One region of the Inquilinus sp. OTU3971 genome, then DNA from elsewhere that is predicted to be linked to it. Evidence: riboswitches for the same ligand, from Rfam matches in the RefSeq annotation. Region 1 holds a riboswitch; each other region holds the start of a gene.
The links. A riboswitch is a leader RNA that binds a small molecule or an ion and turns the genes downstream of it on or off. The one in region 1 is predicted to bind cobalamin.
Positions count from the first base shown of each region.

Region 2: linked by a shared signal. The riboswitch ahead of AAHM41_RS10070 (ribonucleoside-diphosphate reductase subunit alpha) and the one ahead of AAHM41_RS35345 (ABC transporter substrate-binding protein) in region 1 are both predicted to bind cobalamin.
Region 3: linked by a shared signal. The riboswitch ahead of AAHM41_RS26570 (CbtB domain-containing protein) and the one ahead of AAHM41_RS35345 (ABC transporter substrate-binding protein) in region 1 are both predicted to bind cobalamin.
Region 4: linked by a shared signal. The riboswitch ahead of cobU (bifunctional adenosylcobinamide kinase/adenosylcobinamide-phosphate guanylyltransferase) and the one ahead of AAHM41_RS35345 (ABC transporter substrate-binding protein) in region 1 are both predicted to bind cobalamin.

Region 1 covers NZ_JASATH010000230.1:6,951-11,794, forward strand. Annotated here, with positions in the region: gene rpsD (30S ribosomal protein S4) at 1-227, opposite strand, end outside; gene AAHM41_RS35335 (ABC transporter ATP-binding protein) at 375-1,139, opposite strand; gene AAHM41_RS35340 (FecCD family ABC transporter permease) at 1,136-2,170, opposite strand; gene AAHM41_RS35345 (ABC transporter substrate-binding protein) at 2,167-3,192, opposite strand; cobalamin riboswitch at 3,230-3,460, opposite strand; gene AAHM41_RS35350 (restriction endonuclease) at 3,987-4,844, opposite strand, start outside.
Region 2 covers NZ_JASATH010000029.1:19,146-23,989, reverse strand. Annotated here, with positions in the region: gene AAHM41_RS10085 (hypothetical protein) at 1-272, opposite strand, end outside; gene AAHM41_RS10080 (hypothetical protein) at 539-724, shown strand; gene AAHM41_RS10075 (acetoacetate decarboxylase family protein) at 687-1,298, opposite strand; cobalamin riboswitch at 1,405-1,594, shown strand; gene AAHM41_RS10070 (ribonucleoside-diphosphate reductase subunit alpha) at 1,706-4,624, shown strand; gene AAHM41_RS10065 (GMC family oxidoreductase) at 4,649-4,844, opposite strand, start outside.
Region 3 covers NZ_JASATH010000126.1:8,884-13,727, reverse strand. Annotated here, with positions in the region: gene AAHM41_RS26590 (IlvD/Edd family dehydratase) at 1-543, opposite strand, end outside; gene AAHM41_RS26585 (DUF1287 domain-containing protein) at 722-1,315, shown strand; gene gph (phosphoglycolate phosphatase) at 1,349-1,981, shown strand; gene AAHM41_RS26575 (CbtA family protein) at 1,986-2,756, opposite strand; gene AAHM41_RS26570 (CbtB domain-containing protein) at 2,768-2,986, opposite strand; cobalamin riboswitch at 3,018-3,169, opposite strand; gene AAHM41_RS26565 (SDR family oxidoreductase) at 3,385-4,137, shown strand; gene AAHM41_RS26560 (cupin domain-containing protein) at 4,169-4,585, shown strand; gene AAHM41_RS26555 (histidine phosphatase family protein) at 4,644-4,844, shown strand, end outside.
Region 4 covers NZ_JASATH010000021.1:47,274-52,117, forward strand. Annotated here, with positions in the region: gene cobN (cobaltochelatase subunit CobN) at 1-1,616, opposite strand, end outside; gene cobW (cobalamin biosynthesis protein CobW) at 1,616-2,659, opposite strand; gene cobU (bifunctional adenosylcobinamide kinase/adenosylcobinamide-phosphate guanylyltransferase) at 2,669-3,193, opposite strand; cobalamin riboswitch at 3,314-3,521, opposite strand; gene AAHM41_RS07930 (acyl-CoA desaturase) at 3,563-4,744, opposite strand; gene AAHM41_RS07935 (ABC transporter permease) at 4,821-4,844, opposite strand, start outside.

The sequences.
Region 1 (4,844 bases):
GCCTCTTCGAACAGGCGGCGGAACTGCTTCTCGCCGATGTTGCCGTAGTAGCCCTTCAGCTTCTGCTTGGACATCAGCTGCGTGCCGAAATCGGTCGGCTTCTTGCGCCGCTGGCCATGCTGGCCCGGGCCGTATTCGCGGTTGTTCAGCGGGCTCTTCGGACGGCCCCAGAGGTTGACGCCGAGGCGGCGGTCGATCTTGTGCTTCGAATTCAGGCGCTTGCTCACGCGCTCGATCCTCTCTCATGTTGTCCCGGTAGGCCCTGCCAACGGCAAGGCGGGGCGCCGGCTCGTGCGCCGGACCCACGTTCCCAGGAATGGAAGCGGTGAAAAACGCCATTCCGGCCCGGATGTCAAGCCCGAAGCCGGCTTCCGCTACCCCGGCAGGTAGTGGATATGGGGCCGGCCGTGATGCGGCGACCGTTCGACATGGGCGCGCACGCCGAACACCTCGCGGATCCGGGCCTGGGTCAGGATCTCCTCCGGCGCGCCGGCGCAGACCACCCGCCCGTCCCGCAGCAGCGCCACGGCGTCGCAGAACATGGCGGCCAGGTTGAGATCGTGCAGGGCGACGATGCTGGTGGCCGGCAGCCGGCCGACCAGCGCCAGGATCTCGAGCTGGTGCTGCACGTCGAGATGGTTGGTCGGCTCGTCCAGCAGCAGCTCGGTCGGCGTCTGGGCCAAGGCGCGGGCGATCTGCACCCGCTGCCGCTCGCCGCCCGACAAGGTGTGCCAGGACTGGCCGCGCTTGCCCTCCAGCCCGACCCGGCGCAGCGCCTCCTCCACCGCCGCGTCGTCGCGGTCGCCCCAGGGCGACAGCGGGCCGCGATGCGGGGTGCGGCCGAGCCGCACCACATCGAGCACCGTCACCTGCATGTCGGTCGCCGCCTGCTGCTCGACCAGGGCGACGCGGCGGGCGATGGCGGCGCGGGCCAGGCCGGCGATGTCGGCGCCGCCCAGGGTGATCACGCCGCTCTCCACCCGCCGCAGCCGGCAGATCAGGCGCAGCAGGGTGGATTTGCCGGCCCCGTTCGGGCCCAGCAGGCCAAGCATCCGGCCCGGCGCCGCCTCCAGCGTCACGCCGTCGACGATCATCCGGCCGCCGGCGGCCCAGCGCACGTCATGCGTCGCGATGGTCATGCCTCCCGCCTCGCCCGGTACAGCAGCACCGCGAAGGCCGGCGCGCCGAACAGGGCGGTGACCACGCCGATCGGCAGGATCTGCTGCGGGATGATGATGCGGGAGACGATGTCGGCCAGCACCATGAAGATGGCACCGATCATCGCCGTGGCCGGCAGCAGCCGGGCGTGGCCCGGCCCGACCAGGAAGCGCGCGGCATGCGGGATGACGAGGCCGACGAAGCCGACCGACCCGACGATGCTGACCATGGTCGCCGTCATCGCCGCGGTCGCCGCGAACAGCACCACTCGCACCCGAGTGACGGCGATGCCGAGCGAGGCCGCCGCGTCCGCCCCGAAGGTGAAGGCGTCGAGCGCGCGGGCGTGCAGGATGCACAGGACGAAGCCGGCCGCCGCGACCGGCATCGCGACCTGCACATCCGGCCAGCGCACCCCGCCGAGGCTGCCGAGCAGCCAGAACATCACGCCGCGCGCCTGCTCGGCACTGGCCGAGGTGGTAACGATGGTCGAGGTCAGGGCGTTGAACAGCTGCGATCCGGCGACGCCGGCCAGGATGACCCGGTCGACGCCGCCGCCAACCCCGGCCGCCAGCAGCGACACCAGGACGAAGGCGAGGACGGCGCCGATGAAGGCGCCGCCGGACAGCGAGACGGCGCCGCCGCCGAATCCCGCGATCATCACCGCGACGGCGCCGGTCGACGCCCCGGCGGAGATGCCGAGGACATAGGGCTCCGCCAGCGGGTTGCGCAGCAGCGCCTGCAGGATCGCGCCGGACAGGGCCAGCGCGGCGCCGCAGCAGGCCGCGACCAAAGCGCGGCTGAGCCGGTAGTCCCAGACTACGCCTTCCTGGATCGGGCTGAGCGCGAAGCCGGCGCCGAACAGCCGGTTGGCCAGCGCCTGGACGGTGGTGGCCAGGGGGATCGCCATCTCGCCGATCGACACGGCCAGGGCGATGGCCGCGACCAGCACCGCCAGGGACAGCACGGCCAGCAGGACGCGGACGCCCCAGCCGCCGCCGAGGAGCGGCCTCACCCCCCGAGCCCGAAGCTCTTGATGCCGCTGGCCACCGCCTCGATGCCGTCGACGGCGCGGATCGAAGGCTGCATCGCCTGCACGTCCATCACCACGAAGCGCTTGCCCCTGACCGCCTCCAGCCGGCTGGCCACCGGGTCGGTGGCGAGGAAATTCAGCTTCACCGCGGTGTCGTCGGCCGGGTAGCGGCGGCGGCTCATCTCCGCCATCACGATGATTGCGGGGTTGGCGGCGGCGATGCGCTCCCAGCTCACCAGCGGCCACTCCTCCTCGGTGGTGATGACGTTGCGGGCGCCGAGTTGCTGCAGGATGTAGGCCGGCACGCCGTTCTTGCCGGCGACGAAGGCCTCGCCCGCGACCTCCTTGCTGGAGAACCAGAACACCATCGGGACATTGCCGAGCCGGGCACCCGCCACCGAGGCGATGGCCGCGGCCTCGCGCCGCTGCAGCTCGGCCACCAGCGCCTCGCCCCGGTCGGCGACGTCGAAGATCCGCGCCAGGTCGCGGATCTCCTGATAGACGAGGTCCATGCTGAACAGCTGCTTGCGCACGCCGTCGCCGCCGCCGGAATTGTCCTTCTCGACGCAATCGGCCGGCGAGATGTAGGTCGGGATGCCGAGGCCGGCGAACTGCTCGCGGGTGCCGACCGAGCCCTGCGGCCCGACATGCCATTCGAACTGGGCCGTCACCAGCTCCGGCTCCTGCCCGACCACGGATTCGAAGCTGGGGTCGTTGTCGGCCAGGCGCGGGATCCTGGCGTTCGCCGCCTCATAGGCCGGCAGCACCGGACCGAACCAGACGGCCGTGCCGACGATGCGGTCGGCCAGGCCGAGCGACAGCAGGATCTCGGTGCTGCTCTGCCCGATCGACACGGCGCGTCGCGGGGCGTGGTCGAAGGTGACGTCGACGCCGCAGTTGCGGAGCGTCAGCGGATACTGCGTCGGGTCGGCCCACGCCGCCGGCGACAGGACGAGAAGCCCGGCCAGGGCCAGGGCACGCGAAGGGAAGGACCGGAACGCCATCACGAGAACCTCCTGCCCGGGCCACCCCGCCCGGGAAACGGATTGCGCTGCGACGGCAGGTCTCCTGGCTCGCGGATCATGGCTTCGCGCCTGCCTTCCCACCCGCGCCGCGGGCAGTGGCATGGCCCTTGAGGGGCCACGAGGACGCTCGGCGATCCGCTGACAGTTGCGGGGGCAGCCACGGATTCCGCCCCCCTCACACTCGATTGGGGGGCGCCACCGTGTTCCCTTTTGATCCCATGCGGGAACCGTCGCCGGACTGTGTATCAGCGGTGCCGAGAGCTGGTCAATCGAGGCGGATATCCCAAGCAGGGCGATCCGACGGAGGTGCCGCTGGATTGCCGCGCCCCTTCGGGGCTCGCAATGACGGTTTCATCTCCTTGGGCAGCCCCCAGCACCGGCGCTCAGTTGCTGTCCAGCTTCGGCGGCCTGGGCGGCGGCCTTGCGGGCGGCTCATCCGGCGTCGGTTTCGCGACTGGGGGTCGAGGGCGCTTCGGCTTCGCTGGAGGATCCAGGGTCTCGGGCCGGGCATAGGGGCGACAGCGGGTGCCCGCTCTCCTCGATCGCCCAGGGCTCGGCCTACCACAGGCTCCAGTCCGGCTCGACACGCAACCCTCGGCAGAAGCGGGCGACAACCTCGCCGATCGGGAGGTCGCCGACGTCCTGCCTGAACTCGTCCCTCCTTGAGCCGGTCGTCCAGCTCGAACACATGCCGCGGCGAGATGGTGCCCGGCCAGCGGCCCCGGCACCGCCGAGGCGCCACGAGGTCTCGCCAGACCGTAGGGTGGCCGGCGTCAGTCGTCCCCGGTGAAGAAGTCCTCGTCCAGCCGCTTGAACTCGATCGCCCGGCTGGTGCGGACGCCGACATTGTATTCGATCATCAGGTCGGCGAGGCGCTGGCCGTCGATCAGGATCACGCGCTGCGCGAGATGCTGGACGAAGTCCTTCGCCTGCTGGCTGAAGCTCGAGGTCGTGACGAAGACGCCCTTGGTCGCGCCACGCCCCACGAGACTGCCGACGAAGGCCTGGACTTCGGGCCGGCCGACCGTGACATCGGCGTAGCGCTTGGCCTGGATGTAGATGCGGTCGAGCCCCAGCCGATCCTCGTTGATCTCGCCGTCGACCCCGCCGTCGCCGCTGCGGCCCAACCGGGTGGCGGCGCTGCGATGCGAGCCGCCATAACCCATGGCGACCAGGAGATCGACGATCACCTGTTCGAAGAAGCTCGGGCTGTTCTGCAGGATGCGCTGCAGCAACTCGTCGCGCAGCGCCGCCTGCAGGGCGAGATGGGCGGCTTCGATCTGCTCTTCCGGTGTGGTCGAGGCCGTCGGCTCGGTGGCGGAGAGAGCGGCCTCGGGAGGCTCTCCGGCTTCGCCGGCCGCCGCCGCGCCACTGCGACGGAATTCCTGGAAGCTCGGGTACTGCAACAGCAGCTCGACGTCGATCCGCTCCGGGTTGCGCGCGAGCAGAACGCGCCCGGCCTCGCTGGCGACGAAGCGGCCGCGGCGGGGCGAATCGATCAGCCCGGCTTTGCCCATATAGAACTTCGCCCAGTGAATCCGGTTGTGCAGGATCTTCTGCCGGCCGCTGGGCAGAAGCTGGTCCCGCTCCTCCGTGGTCAGGCCGAATTCGTCGGCAATCTGGTCTTCGAG
Region 2 (4,844 bases), on a different contig from region 1:
GGAAGGCCCGCCTTCTGGATGTAGATGCGGAACGGCCAGCCCTGCTCGACCGGGAACTCGGCGACGCCGAGCGGCTTGGCGCCGGGCTGGAACGGGGCGGGCAGCGCACCGGCGGCAGGATCGGCCTGGGCCGGGTCAGCCTGCGTCGGCGCCCTGACCGGCTGCACCGGCGGCTGCTGCCGGGCGCGATCGACCGAGAGGCCGAAGTTGAGACCGTTCGGGTGGTTCGTCCGCCACTGCGTGGACGGCGTGCGCGTCACCGGACCGAGCATCGCATTCCCCCTGTGCAAAATGCGGCCTGGATATGACTGTACTTCTTGCGTGCCCGGATCTCGCCTCCGGGATGACAATCCTGTGACAACCCCTGCCACGCCGAAAGGTTTCCAGTCCTCTCTGATTCCGCCCGGGCGGAGCATGGTGGCCGGAGGATGCGACCGCCGGCCTATGGAGATTTTCTCCTTCCTTGGAGAGACACTGTCCATCCCGACCGCCGGCCGGCGGGCCTATCTGTTGGAGAAGATCTGCCGAGGAGGCTGCGATGATGCTCTTCTCCCGGCGCCGGGACCGCCGGCGCCAGCCCGACGGCGCCGAGGCGCTGCTGGCCATGACCCCGCGCGAGCTGGCCGACCTGCCCTTCTGGGTCGAGCCGCCACAGCCGGATTGCGCCGACGGCGCGGGCCGGCCGGTCACAGCCCGAACCGTGCCTCGGCGTCTGCCAGCGTGAGGGTGAGGAGCGGCCGCTTGCCGGCCAGCAGGGCCAGTGGCCCGTCCGGCGGAAACTCCCAGCCAAGGCCGCCGAGGCGCGGCCGGCCGGTTGCGGCGGCGCGCGTGGTCCGGACACCGGTCCCATCCGGCTGCAGCATCCGGAGCGGGACCGGCAGCCGCAGGGGCAGGGCGCGTCCCGGCCGGTCGGTGAAGCCGGCGACCGGTCCCTGCGCGTCGGTCAGTTCTGTCCGCCCCGCCGCCATCTCGAACCGGCCCAGCCGCTTCGGGATCGCCCACAGCGCCCGGCCGCCGGCCAGCGACGCCGCGCTGTCGACCCAGGCGGCGGTGATCGCGAGCCCGATCCGCTGGCCCAGCCGCACCGGCACCGCCACCACCAGCTCGGCATAGGCCAGGTCGCCGCCCGGCTCCCATGTCGCCTGCACCGTCGCCAGCAGCGCACTCCGGCCCCAGCCCAGCGGCCGTGCCCCGTCCGGCAGCGGCCCCGGCAGGTCCGTCCGGGGCACCCGCCACAGCGCCGCCCGCACCGTGCCGCGCAACCGCCAGGGCGGGGAGGGGTAGAGGGCTTCGATCATGCTGGGGCAGAGTCCGAGATTTCAGGCGGCGAGTCCAAAACGCACTTGGATTGCGAAGTTTGCGGCGACCCCAACTAGGTATTGACGGAAACCAGCGGAAGGACGTCTATATCTAGACATCACGGGCAACCAAGGGAATCCGGTGCGCCGCTCGTCGGCAAGGCCGGAGCTGCCCCCGCAACTGTAAGCGGCGAGTCGGTTCGTCGTTCGGGCCACTGGCGGGCAACCGCTGGGAAGGTCGGACGATCCGATGGCGACCCGCGAGCCAGGAGACCGGTCCGTGATCGCGTAGTGCGTCCTCGGGCGGGGTGTCCCGACGGTGCGATGAGCGAAATGCGCCGGCCTGCCGGCGCGTCGTCGACTCCGCATCTTCGGCCCAAGCCCCAATACGATCATGGGGTTTGCCGATGTCAGCCATCCAGGAATCCGACCGCGTCCTCGCCGGCGCACCCGCCATCCCGGCCGCGCCGCGCGCATCGGCCGAGCCGGCCTATCAGGTGATCCGCCGCAACGGCGCCGTCACCGCCTTCGACGAATCCAAGATCTCGGTGGCGCTGACCAAGGCCTTCCTGGCGGTCGAGGGCGCCGGCGCCGCCGCTTCGCGCCGGGTGCACGACATCGTCGAGGGGCTGACCGTCCAGATCGTCGGCGCCCTGACCCGCCGGGCCGATCACGGCCGCACCTTCCACATCGAGGAGGTGCAGGACCAGGTCGAGCTGGCCCTGATGCGCGGCGAGCACCACAAGGTCGCCCGCGCCTATGTGCTGTATCGCGACGAGCGGTCGCGCGAGCGCGCCGCCGCCGCGGCCAAGGTCGAGGCGTCCCCGGTGGCGCCGGCGCTGCATGTCACCGCGGCCGACGGCAGCCGCGCGCCGCTCGACCAGGCGCGGCTGGTCCGGCTGGTCGAGGAGGCCTGCGCCGGCCTGGACGATGTCGCCGCCGGGCCTGTGCTGGCCGAGACCCGGCGCAACCTCTATGACGGCATCAGCGAGGCCGAACTGGCCCTGGCGCCGATCATGGCCGCCCGCACGCTGATCGAGACCGAGCCGAACTACAGCCAGGTCAGCGCCCGTCTGCTGCTCGACCTGCTGCGGCACGAGGCGCTGTCCTTCGTTTACGGCCGGCCGACCCGCGCCACCCATGCCGAGATGGCGCAGGGCTATGCCGAGTACTTCCCAGCCTATGTGAAGAAGGGCATCGCGGTCGACCTGCTGGACCCGGAGCTGGCGCGCTACGACCTGGCGAAGCTGTCCGCCGCGCTGAAGCCGGAGCGCGACCTGCAGTTCCAGTTCCTCGGGCTGCAGACGCTGTACGACCGCTATTTCCTGCAGACCGGGGGCATCCGCTTCGAGCTGCCGCAGGCCTTCTTCATGCGCGTCGCCATGGGGCTCGCCGCGCGCGAGATCGACCGCGAGGCGCGGGCGATCGAGTTCTACGACCTGATCTCCTCCTTCGACTTCATGTGCTCGACGCCGACGCTGTTCAACGCCGGCACGCCGCGGCCGCAGCTGTCCTCCTGCTTCCTGACCTCGGTGGCAGACGACCTGGACGGCATCTTCAAGGCGGTGAAGGACAACGCCCTGCTGTCGAAATACGCCGGCGGCCTGGGCAATTCCTGGACCCGGGTGCGCGGCCTGGGCGCCCATATCCGCGGCACCAACGGCCAGTCGCAGGGCGTCGTGCCGTTCCTGAAGGTCGCCAACGACACCGCCATCGCGGTGAACCAGGGCGGCAAGCGCAAGGGCGCGGTCTGCGCCTATCTCGAGACCTGGCACGTCGACATCGAGGAATTCCTCGACCTGCGCAAGAACACCGGCGACGACCGCCGCCGCACCCACGACATGAACACCGCCAACTGGGTGCCGGACCTGTTCCTGCAGCGGGTCGAGGCCGACGGCCCCTGGACCCTGTTCTCGCCGGACGAGGTGCCCGACCTGCACGATTTGTATGGCCCGGCCTTCAAGACCGCCTACGAGGCCTATGAGGCCAAGGCCGCGCGCGGCGAGATCCGCGTGCACAAGCAGGTCCGCGCGCTCGACCTGTGGCGCCGCATGCTGACCATGCTGTTCGAGACCGGCCACCCCTGGGTGACCTTCAAGGACCCCTGCAACATCCGCTCGCCGCAGGGCCATGTCGGCGTCGTGCACTCCTCGAATCTGTGCACCGAGATCACGCTGAACACCTCGGATGACGAGGTCGCGGTCTGCAACCTCGGCTCGGTCAACCTCGCCAACCACATCGGCGCCAATTCTAACGGAAGCCCTGGCCTGGACCGGGCACGGCTGGAGCGCACCATCCGCACGGCGATGCGGATGCTCGACAACGTCATCGACATCAACTTCTACACCATCCCCGAGGCGCGCCGCTCCAACCTGCGGCACCGCCCGGTCGGGCTCGGCATCATGGGCTTCCAGGACGCGCTGCAGGCGCTGCGCCTGCCGGTCGCGTCCGACGCCGCGGTGCGCTTCGCCGATGAGAGCATGGAGATCATCAGCTTCCACGCCATCTCCGCTTCGGTCGACCTGGCGGCCGAGCGCGGGCGCTACCCATCCTTCGACGGCTCGCTGTGGAGCCGCGGCATCCTGCCGATCGACTCCGTCGAGCTGCTGGCCGAGGCGCGCGACGGCGTGCTCGACCTCGACCGCTCCACGACGCTGGACTGGAGCGGCCTGCGCGAGCGGGTGCGCACGGTGGGCATGCGCAACTCCAACACCATGGCGATCGCGCCGACCGCGACCATCTCCAACATCTGCGGCGTCGCCCAGTCGATCGAGCCGGCGTTCCGCAACCTCTACGTCAAGGCCAACATGTCGGGCGATTTCACGGTGGTGAATCCCGGACTGGTCCGCGACCTCAAGGCGCTCGGCCTGTGGGACGAGGTGATGATCTCCGACCTGAAGTATTTCGACGGCAGCCTCGGCGCCATCGACCGGGTGCCGGACGACCTCAAGGCGCTGTACGCCACCGCCTTCGAGATCGACGCCTCCTGGCTGGTCGAGGCGGCGGCGCGGCGTCAGAAGTGGATCGACCAGGCCCAGTCGCTGAACCTTTACATCGCCAACCCGAACGGCCGGAAGCTGGACACGCTCTACCGCCTGGCCTGGAAGCGCGGCCTGAAGACCACCTACTACCTGCGGGCGATGAGCGCGACCCATGTCGAGAAGTCGACGCTGAAGGGCACCGACGGCAAGCTGAACGCCGTCTCCGCCCCGGCTCCGGTCGTCGCCGCCCCCGCGCCGGCCCCGGCAACCGACGAGCTGACGCTGACCGACGGGGCGCCGATGGTGTGCCCGATCGACGACCCGACCTGCGAAGCCTGCCAGTAGCGGTTCCGGTAGATCCTCGGCGGGTCAGCGCGCCGCGTCGAGGATCATGGCCGCGCCCTTCTCCGCGATCATGATGGTGGGGGAGTTGGTGTTGCCCGAGGTGATCGTCGGCATGACCGACGCATCGACCACCCGCAGACCGGCGACGCCCCGGACCCGGAGGGAGCCGTCGACAACGGCCATCGGATCGTTGTCGACGCCCATCCTGGCGGTCCCGACC
Region 3 (4,844 bases), on a different contig from region 1:
GCCGGTCGCCAGCCGCTCGCGCGACCGCCAGACGATGGTGCCGGACCCGACCCGCTCGCCCTTGTGCCAGCCGTTCAGCATCGGGCCGACCGACAGGGCGATGGCCGGGATGTTGACCGTGGCGGCCGCCATCAGCAGCGCCGGCGTGGTCTTGTCGCAGCCGACGGTCAGCACGACGCCGTCGAGCGGATAGCCGTACAGCACCTCGACCAGCGAGAGATAGGTCAGGTTGCGGTCCAGCGTGGCCGACGGGCGCTTGCCGGTTTCCTGGATCGGATGGCAGGGGAACTCGAACGGCACGCCGCCGGCGGCGCGGATTCCGGCGCTGACCCGCTTCGCCAGCTCGATATGATGCCGGTTGCAGGGCGACAGGTCCGACCCGGTCTGGGCAATGCCGATCATCGGCTTGCCGGACTGGAGCTCCTCCCGCGTGATGCCGAAGTTCAGGTAGCGCTCGATATAGAGCGCAGTCATCCCCGGATCGTCCGGGTTGTCGAACCACTGCTGGGACCGCAGCGGTCTCGAACGGTCTTGGCCGGCCATCGTCTTCTTTCCTCCAAACGCCGCACTTTGCGTCGGCGCCCCACACCAAAGGCAAATTGTACGACGATATTAGGGCACCGGGAGGCCGTTCGGATAGAGGCGGATTTGTCGAGCCGCGTGCCCTGATCCCGCCATCTCCCGATGCTGTGCTGCGGCGAACGCGTCGGGAGGGCGAGCGATGATCGGTCGGCGGCAGATCCTGATCGGCATGGCCGGCATGTTGGCCGTCCGCACCGCCCGGGCCGAAGCGCCGGACTGGCCGCGGCGGCTGGCGGCGGCGGCCGAGGCCCAGATCGGCGTGACCGTGACTTACGACCCGGCCTATGCCCGTCTGGCCTATCCCGGCGGCGACGTGCCCCGCGACCGCGGCGTCTGCACCGATGTGGTGATCCGGGCCTATCGCGACGCCTTCGGCATCGACCTGCAGCGCCTGGTGCACGAGGACATGCGGGAGAACTTCTCCCGCTATCCCCGGTCCTGGGGGCTGTCGCGACCGGATCCCAACATCGACCACCGCCGGGTGCCGAACCTGCAGGCCTTCTTCCGCCGCCGCGGCCGGGCGCTGCCCGCCGAATCGCCGCAGGATTTCGCCGAGGGCGACCTGGTGACCCAGATGCTGCCGGGCAATCTGCCGCACATCGCCATCGCGACGGCCAAGATCGGCACCAGCGGGGCGCCGCTGGTGGTCCACAACATCGGCGGCGGGACCCGGCTGGAGGATCGGCTGCTCGACTTTCCGGTCACCGGCCGCTACCGCTTCATCACCGGCTAGGCCGGCGCGGATTCCACAGCAGGCAGACCCGGCATGAAGGCCGCCATCTTCGATCTCGACGGCACGCTGGTGGACAGCGCGCCGGACATCGCCCATGCGGTCAACCGCATGCTGGCCGACCGCGGCGCCCCGGCCCAGGAAGTGGCCTTCATCGAGACCCTGGTGGGGGAGGGGGCGCGCATGCTCGTGGTCAAGCTGCACCGCGCGCTGGGCCTGCCGGAAGAGGATGTCGACCGCGACACCCGGATCTATCTCGACCACTACGCCGCCCGGCCGGTGGCGGAGTCCCGGCTCTATGCCGATGCGGCGACGGCGCTGCCGGCGTTGAAGGCCGCGGGCATCCGGCTCGGAATCTGCACCAACAAGCCGCAGCGGCTGGCCGAGCAGGTGCTCGACCGGCTCGGGCTGCTGCAGCATCTGTCCGCGGTCGTCGGCGCCGACACCACGCCGCATGTGAAGCCGGACCCGCGGCCGCTGCTGCACACGCTCGAGGCGCTGGGCGTGGCGCCGGGCGAGACGGTCTATGTCGGCGACACCGGCATCGACCTGGCCTGCGCCCGGGCGGCCGGGGTGCCCTGCCGGATCGTCGACTGGGGCACCGGCCCGGCCGTGCCGGTCGAGGACTCGGCGCGGCTGGGCCGCTTCGCCGACCTGCTGCCGGCGTAGAGGGTCAGCGGGACAGCGCGAACCGCCCGCCGGTGGTGCGGCGGGCGAGGGACCGTTCGGCCAGGGCGCCGAACCCCAGGCCGATGGTGGTCCACAGCACCGCATGCATGCCCAGCGAGGCGATCCGGAACTGCCACAGCAGGTCGGCGGGGAAGCCCTCCGGCACCTCGTTCACCACCGGCAGGGCTAGTTGGGCGACGACGATGATGGCGATATAGACTGCCCCGGCGATCATGCCGGCCGCCCAGCCGCCATGGCGCCGGGCCAGGCCGAGGGCGAGGTTGACCGCCAGCACCAGGGCCGCGACCGAGATCGCCAGCATGATGAAGAACAGCGTCGTGCGCTCGCCGATCGTGTCCGGGTTGCCGACCGCGGGCGGGTTGCCTGGATATTTCAGCCCGGGCACCACCACCAGCGCGATGAAGGCGGCGAGCGCCAGCAGCGCCGCGGTGGCGCGGGCGTCGAGTCGGCCGACCCGGCCATAGGTGAAGGCGAAGACCAGAGCGAACAGCCCGCCGATGGCGGCGCCGTACACGACCGCACCGGTCGCCAGGCCCAGCCCGGCCTGGGTCTCGCGGCTGACCAGCTCGGGCTCCTCCGCCTCGGCGGTGGCCGAAGCCGCGGCGTCCCCATGCTCATGCGAATGGCCCAGCGTCCCTTCGAGGGCGATGGCCCGGTCCACCTGGGGTTCGCCGAAGATCCGGGCGAAGCCGAAGGCGAGCAGCCCCGCCAGCACGCCGACCAGCATGCCGCGCAGCAGAAGGCTCCCAACCATGGCGGTTGGCCTCAGTGGCAGGGGAAGCCGAGCAGATGGCGGCCGTCATGCACGAATTCATGCACATAGCTGCCGGAGAAGATCGCGGTCGCGCCCTGCTCGGCGCCGACGAAATACACCGCCAGCAGCAGGATCAGCCCGGCGAACACCGCCCAGGGCAGCACCTCGCCGACCGGAATCGGACCGACGGGAATGGAAATCGGACGGGCCGTGGCGGTGATGTCGGACATGATAGCGCTCCCCTGGGATTCGCGTCCCGTTGATATGCACCCGGGCCATGACGGGGTCTGACTTCCGGAACCGCGTCGGCGACGCCGTCCCGGTCACAGTGGCGCGACCGTGCCGGATTTGCACCGGCTTCCGCATCCATGGCGAACCGGCTGCAGCATGGGTCGCGGCCTGCTTTCTGTCAATCGAAGCCGCGGCCCGCCCTCGCGGCCCCGAGGCCGACCTGTGCCAAGGTCGAGGATCGCCCATCCTTTGATGTATCGGACTACCCGTCGGCACAATGGTGGGAGGCGGTTGCGATCCGCGATCCTCCATCTCGTTTCCGGGCGCGGCCATGAGGTGAAGGGGGATGCTCCTCGACCGAGACGGCGCTCGATATTCTGTCCGCGAGAGGTGAACCATGAAGATCGTCGTCATCGGCGGCAGCGGGCTCATCGGTTCGCGCGCCGTCGATCTTCTGCGCGCATCGGGCCACGATGTCCTCGCCGCCTCCCCCAGCACCGGCGTCAACACCCTGACCGGGGAGGGGCTTTCCGAAGCGCTCGACGGCGCCGGGGTGGTCGTCGACGTCGCCAATTCGCCTTCGTTCGAACCCCAGGCCGTGCTCGCGTTCTTCGAGACCACCGGCCGCAACCTCCTCGCCGCCGAACGCACGGCCGGCATCCGCCATCACGTGGCGCTCTCCATCGTCGGCACCGACCGGATGCCCGACAATGGCTATTTCCAGGCCAAGGTGGCGCAGGAGAGGCTGATCAAAGCGTCTGGTGTGCCCTACACAATCGTGCGTGCCACCCAGTTCATGGAATTCCTCGGCGCCATCGCCGCGTCGAGCGTCGTGGACGGGGTAATCCGCCTGCCGGGCGGTCTCTTCCAGCCCATCGCCGCCGCCGATGTCTCGGCCATCGTGGCGGAGACCGCGATCGCCGCGCCGCAGGACGGCACCTTCGAAATCGCCGGCCCCGACCGGGCCCCCTTCGACCGCATCATCGCCCGCTATCTCGATGCCGTCGGCGACACCCGTCCCGTCGTGAGAGATCCCCAGGCCCGCTATTTCGGCGGCACGGTCGAGGAGACCTCGCTGGTGCCGCTCGGCGAGGCACGGCTCGGCCGCATCTCGCTCGACGCGTGGCTGCGCGACCATCGCCCCGCCTGACACCGGCATCGCCCGTCAAGGACATCCCGCCATGAAACACACCATTCTCGCAGCGCTTCTGCTCGCGATCCCCGCGAGCTCGGCCTTCGCCGAAGGTTCGGGCTCCAAGAACGCCAGGGTAACACTGGTCTACGAGCACGCCTTGCCGAACGTGCCCGGCAAGAGCCTCAAGGGCGTTCTCGTCGAATACGGGCCGGGCGGCTACTCGCCCGCGCACACCCATCCCAGATCGGCGCTGATCTATGCCACCGTGCTGGAAGGCGCCGTCAAGATGCAGATCAACCAGGGGCCGGTGCGCATCTACAAGGCCGGCGAGAACTTCACCGAGATGCCGGGCGACCATCACGGCGTCAGCGCCAATGCCAGCGAGACGGAGCCGTCCAAACTCCTTGCGGTCTTCGTCGTCAACACCGACGAAACGGAGCTGGTGATACCGGACCCGAAATGAGCATTGCCGTGTGGTCGTATCCCTGCCGCGGCCGGTGACCCCATAGGATCGGCTGCGGTTGGTTTGGGCGGGATCGAGCGATCTGCTGCCGATCGCCCTCGGGCTGTGCTTTGCTGGCGGCGAGCACCACCGCCGCCGAACGGTCCCGCCGATGCCGACCCGCCTGACGCTGATCTGCCACGGCGCCACCGCCGCCACCCGGTCCGGGGCGTTTCCCGCCGACGAGCCTTTGGAGGAGCGCACTTTGGCGCGTGCGGCC
Region 4 (4,844 bases), on a different contig from region 1:
CGGGCCGTCACCGCCATGCGCACGGCCCCGGGCAGGCCGTCGAAATAGGCGCGATAGTCGGCCAGGGGATAGGACACGCCGCCGGCCCGGTCGGCACGGGCCTCCAGCGCGTTGGTCGGTCCGGCGGAGACCCGGGCCATCAGCGCCGCCGAATCCGCGGGCAGATCCGCGACGGCATAGCCGGCAGCCGCCAGCGCGCGCAGAACCTCGACCGTCCCGGCCGGGGTGTCGAGGCCGACGCCGTTGCCGAGGCGGCCGTCGCGGTTCGGGTAGTTGGCCAGCACCAGCGCGACCTTGCGCCCGGCCGGCGGCGTGCGGCGCAGCCCGGCCCAGGCGGCGGCGAGATCGGCCACGAAATCGATGCGGTCGGGCACCGGGCGATAGGACACCACGGTGCATTCGGTCAGCTTGTCCCAGCGCGCCTCCGACTTGAACGACACGGCGCGGGTCAGCACCCGGCCGTCGATCTCGGTCAGGGCGACGTTCATCGCCAGGTCCTGGGCCGACAGGCCGCGGGTGCCCTCGCGCCACGCCGCCTCGGCCCCGCCGGAGAACACCACCTGCAGCACCGGGCAGTCCGCCGCGTCGAACGGCGTCGGCTGGGCCGGGCCGCCGGGGCTGGAGACGGCGAAGCTGGTGGCGTTCAGGATCACCGAAGGCGGGTGGCGGGCGAAGGCGTCCGCCACCAGCTCGGCCGAGACCGCGTCCTTGAGGCTGGAGACGAAGACCGGCAGCGGGTTCAGCCCGCGCTGCCGTAGCGTCGCGACCAGCGCGTCGACCGGCGCCAGGTTCCCGGCCTGGACCAGGGCGCGATAGAAGACGAGGCCGATGACGGGGGCCGACTCGGCATGTGGAACGGCCTCCTCAAATCCTCCCCCTCCCCATGCGGGTGGGGGTAGGGGGTGGGGTTTGTCGACGAGGGGATCAGGCTCATCCCCGTCATTCGGCTCTTTCGGCGCGAGCCCCCTCCCCCTGCCCCCCTCCCGCAAGGGGAGGGGGAGAGTGTTTGGCAAGGGCTGAGCCGCTTCGCTCCACCGCCGCTCGATCTCCGCGAACGACGGATGCCTCAGATCCGGCCAGTACAGCCCCGCGCGCAGCAGCGGCCGGGGCTCGGCCCAGGGCAGGTCGTGGCCGGCCAGGGTCGCGGCATAGGCCAGGAAGCTGCGGGCGTTCTCAATCCCGCCTTCGACCAGGTACCGCCATAGCCGGCCCCGCGCCTCTGCCGGCAGGGTCGAGAGGTCGTCGAGATCGGCATCCGGCTTGTCGTCGCCCGGCAGCACGGCCAAGGCGATGCCCTCGCGCCGGCAGGCGGCGTGCACCTGCTCGATGCCATAGCGCCAGTAGCCGGCGCCGCCCAGCAGCCGCACCACCACCAGCTTCGCCCGGCTGACCACGTCGTCGACATAGGTGTCGACCGACAGGTGGTGGCCCAGCTGCAGCAGGTTGGCCAGGCGCAGCCGCGGGAACTCCTCGCCGAATCCGGACCGCGCCGCCGACAGGCAGGCGAGCTCGGTGTCCGCCGCGGTCAGGACGACGATGTCGCCCGGACTCTGGCCCAGATCGACCGCCTCCGACCCGTCGGCGATGCTGCCCGGCTTGGCGGCGAGAAGATGCATCAGGCCGCCAGCGCCGCGGTGATGGCGGCGCGGTCGAGGCCGCGCTCGCCGATCACCACCAGGGTGGTGCCGCGGACCTCGTCGGCGCGCCAGGCGCGGTCGTAATAGTGCTGGATGCGGCCGCCGACCGCCTGCACCACCAGCCGCATCGGCTTGCCAGCGACCGCGGCGAAGCCCTTCAGCCGCAGGATGTCATGCGCCTCGATCACCGGCTTCAGCTTGCGCGCCAGGGCATCCGGGTCGGCGACGGTGCCGAGATCGACATGGAAGCTCTCGAAATCATCGTGGTCGTGCTCCTCCTCCGCATCGTGATGCGAGGGGCGCGCCGCCAGGTCGTCCTCGGCCGCGGCGCCGAGGCCCAGCAGCACCCCGGCGTCGATGGCGCCGTGCCGGGCCTTGACCACCTTGACCCCCGGCCGCAGCTGGGCGGCGAGGCCGGTCGAGACGGCGGACAGCGACGAGTCGTCCAGCAGGTCGGTCTTGTTCAGGATCACCATGTCGGCGCAGGCCAGCTGGTCCTCAAACAGCTCCTCCAGCGGGCTGTCATGGTCCAGCGCCCCCGCTGAACCAACTGGGGCGGCCGCGCGCTGAGCCGCCAGGGCCTCCTCGTCCGGCACGAAGCGGCCCTCGGCCACGGCGGCGCCGTCGATCACGGTGATGACGCCGTCGACCGTCACCCGGGTGCGGATCTCCGGCCAGCCGAACGCCTTGACCAGGGGCTTCGGCAGGGCCAGGCCGCTGGTTTCGATCACGATGTGCTCCGGCGGCTCGGCGCGGGCCAGCAGCTTCTCGATCGTCGGGATGAAGTCGTCGGCCACGGTGCAGCAGATGCAGCCATTGGCCAGCTCCACCACATCCTCCTCGCGGCAGGTGGCGTCGCCGCAGCTGCGCAGCAGGTCACCGTCCACGCCGACATCGCCGAACTCGTTGATGATCAGCGCCAGCCGGCGGCCGTTCGCGGTCTGCAGCAGGTGGCGGATCAGCGTGGTCTTGCCGGCGCCGAGGAAGCCGGTGACGACGGTGGCCGGAATCTTTGCGGGCATTCGGGGTCCTCAGGCGGATTTCAGGGTCAGGGGAAGGCCGGCGGCGACGAAGACGACCGAGGGCACGACGGCGGCCACGGCCTGGTGCAGGCGCCCGGCATGGTCGCGGAAGGCGCGGGCCAGGGCGTTGTCGGGGACGATGCCGAGCCCTACCTCGTTCGACACCAGCACCACCGGGCCGGGCGGCGCCGCGAGCCAGCGCACCAGCCGGTCGGTCTCGGCGGCGATGTCGCGGTCGGCATGCATCAGGTTGGACAGCCAGAGCGTCAGGCAGTCGACCAGCACGGCACGGCCGGGACCGGCGGCCTGGCCCAGCGTCTCGACCAGGTCGAGCGGCGCCTCGACGGTGCGCCAGCGCGAGCCGCGCTGCGCCTGGTGGTGGGAGATGCGCTCCACCATCTCGGCATCCCAGGCCTCGGCGGTGGCGAGGTAGATGCAGTCGCCGGGCTGGCTCTCGACCAGCGCCTCGGCATGGCGGCTCTTGCCCGACCGGGCGCCGCCCAGCACCAGCGTCGCCGCCGGGAGCTCAGCCATGAATCGGTCGGTGCAACATGCCCTCGCCCTTCGCTCGGCCGGACAGGGCTTGGACGCCGGAGACGGTGCCCGAGAGGCGCCGCGCATCCCGCGCCACCGGTTCACCCCGCCCGGCGGTTCGCACGCATCGCCTCGCCGGCAGGTCTCCTGGCTCGCGGGTCATCGCCTGCCTCCGCCTTCCCGGCCATCGGCCAGTGGCTGTCGGAGGTGGGCTCGCCGCCTACAGTTGCGGGGGCAGCCGCGGATCAGGCCAAGGATCGGCCATCCCGCGTTCCCTTTTCACCCCTCGGGCGTCCGCCTTCGGGGAACCGGCTGCGCGATGGCGGCACAGTAGGCGGCGTATCGCGGGCGGTCAATCGATGCCGCGGCTCAGGCCGCGGCCAGGCGCCGGCCGACGGCTTCCAGGACCAGGCGGTGGGCCCGCTCGACGATGTCCTCCATCGACCGGGACTTCGCGAACATCGCCGCCGCCCGCAGCCGGACCTCATCCCGCGTCGGAAAGCTCGGGAGATGCGCCTTGGCCAGCAGGTCCACGGTCTTGTGCTGCGCGGTCGCCAAAGCGTCGCGGAGGTCGGCCAAGGTCGGCGCATGGGCATGGGCCAGCGCCTCGTGCAGCGCCGCCGCGATCCGCTCGGTCGGGAAGCTGGCCGCCAGCTCGGCCGCTGCGCGCTCGATGATCTTGGTGCCGAGCCGCTGCTCGTTGCGCAGCACGGCCTCGGGCGGAGTTTTGAGGTTCCAGACCACGCCGCACCAGGACAGGGCCTTCAGGATGTAGAAGGTCGGGTCGACCTCCCACCATCTGAAGCCCTGGCGCACGCTGCTCTGATAGGCATGGTGGTTGTTGTGCCAGCCCTCGCCCATGGTCATCAGGGCGAGCAGCCAGTTGTTGCGGGAATCGTCGCCGGTGACATAGCGCTTGCGGCCATGCACATGGGCCAGGGAGTTGATGCAGAAGGTGCCGTGATAGACCAGCACCGTGCTCCAGACGAAGCCGACAACCAGCCCGGGCCAGCCGCCGATCAGGAAGGTGATCGCGGCCAGGATGACGGCCGGGGTCAGCTCGTATTTGTGCAGCAGCATCAGCTCGGGGTAGCGCGCGAAATCGGCGATCTTGCTCAGATCCGTCGTACGGTGGCGGGTCGAGAAGATCCAGCCGAGATGGGCATAGACGAAGCCCCGGTGCCGGGGCGAATGCACGTCCTGCTCGGTGTCGGAATGAAGGTGGTGGTGCCGGTGCTTGGCGGCCCACCACAGCGTGCTCTTCTGCGCCGTGCTCTGCGACAGGAAGGCCAGGATGAACTGGAACACCCGGCCGGTGGAATAGGCGCGATGGGCGAAATAGCGGTGGTAGCCGGCCCCGATCGCGAAGATTCGCAGGAAATACAGGACCATGCAGATCGCCACGGACTGCCAGGTGACGCCGGTCCAGATCGCCGCGAAGGCGGCGAGGTGGAGCAGGACGAACGGACCCGCCTCCGGATACAGGATGTCCTCGTGCTCGTCCGTAGGCGCGACCGGGCCGGTCTGCGAGGTGGCCATGGGCTCCGTCATATATGCTCGTCTCTGGTGCATCGACCTCGACGAAAGGGCGCCGGGCGTCCCCTAGATAGGGATCGGCGCGGCGCCGTCAAGCGGACGTAGCGCCGCGCAC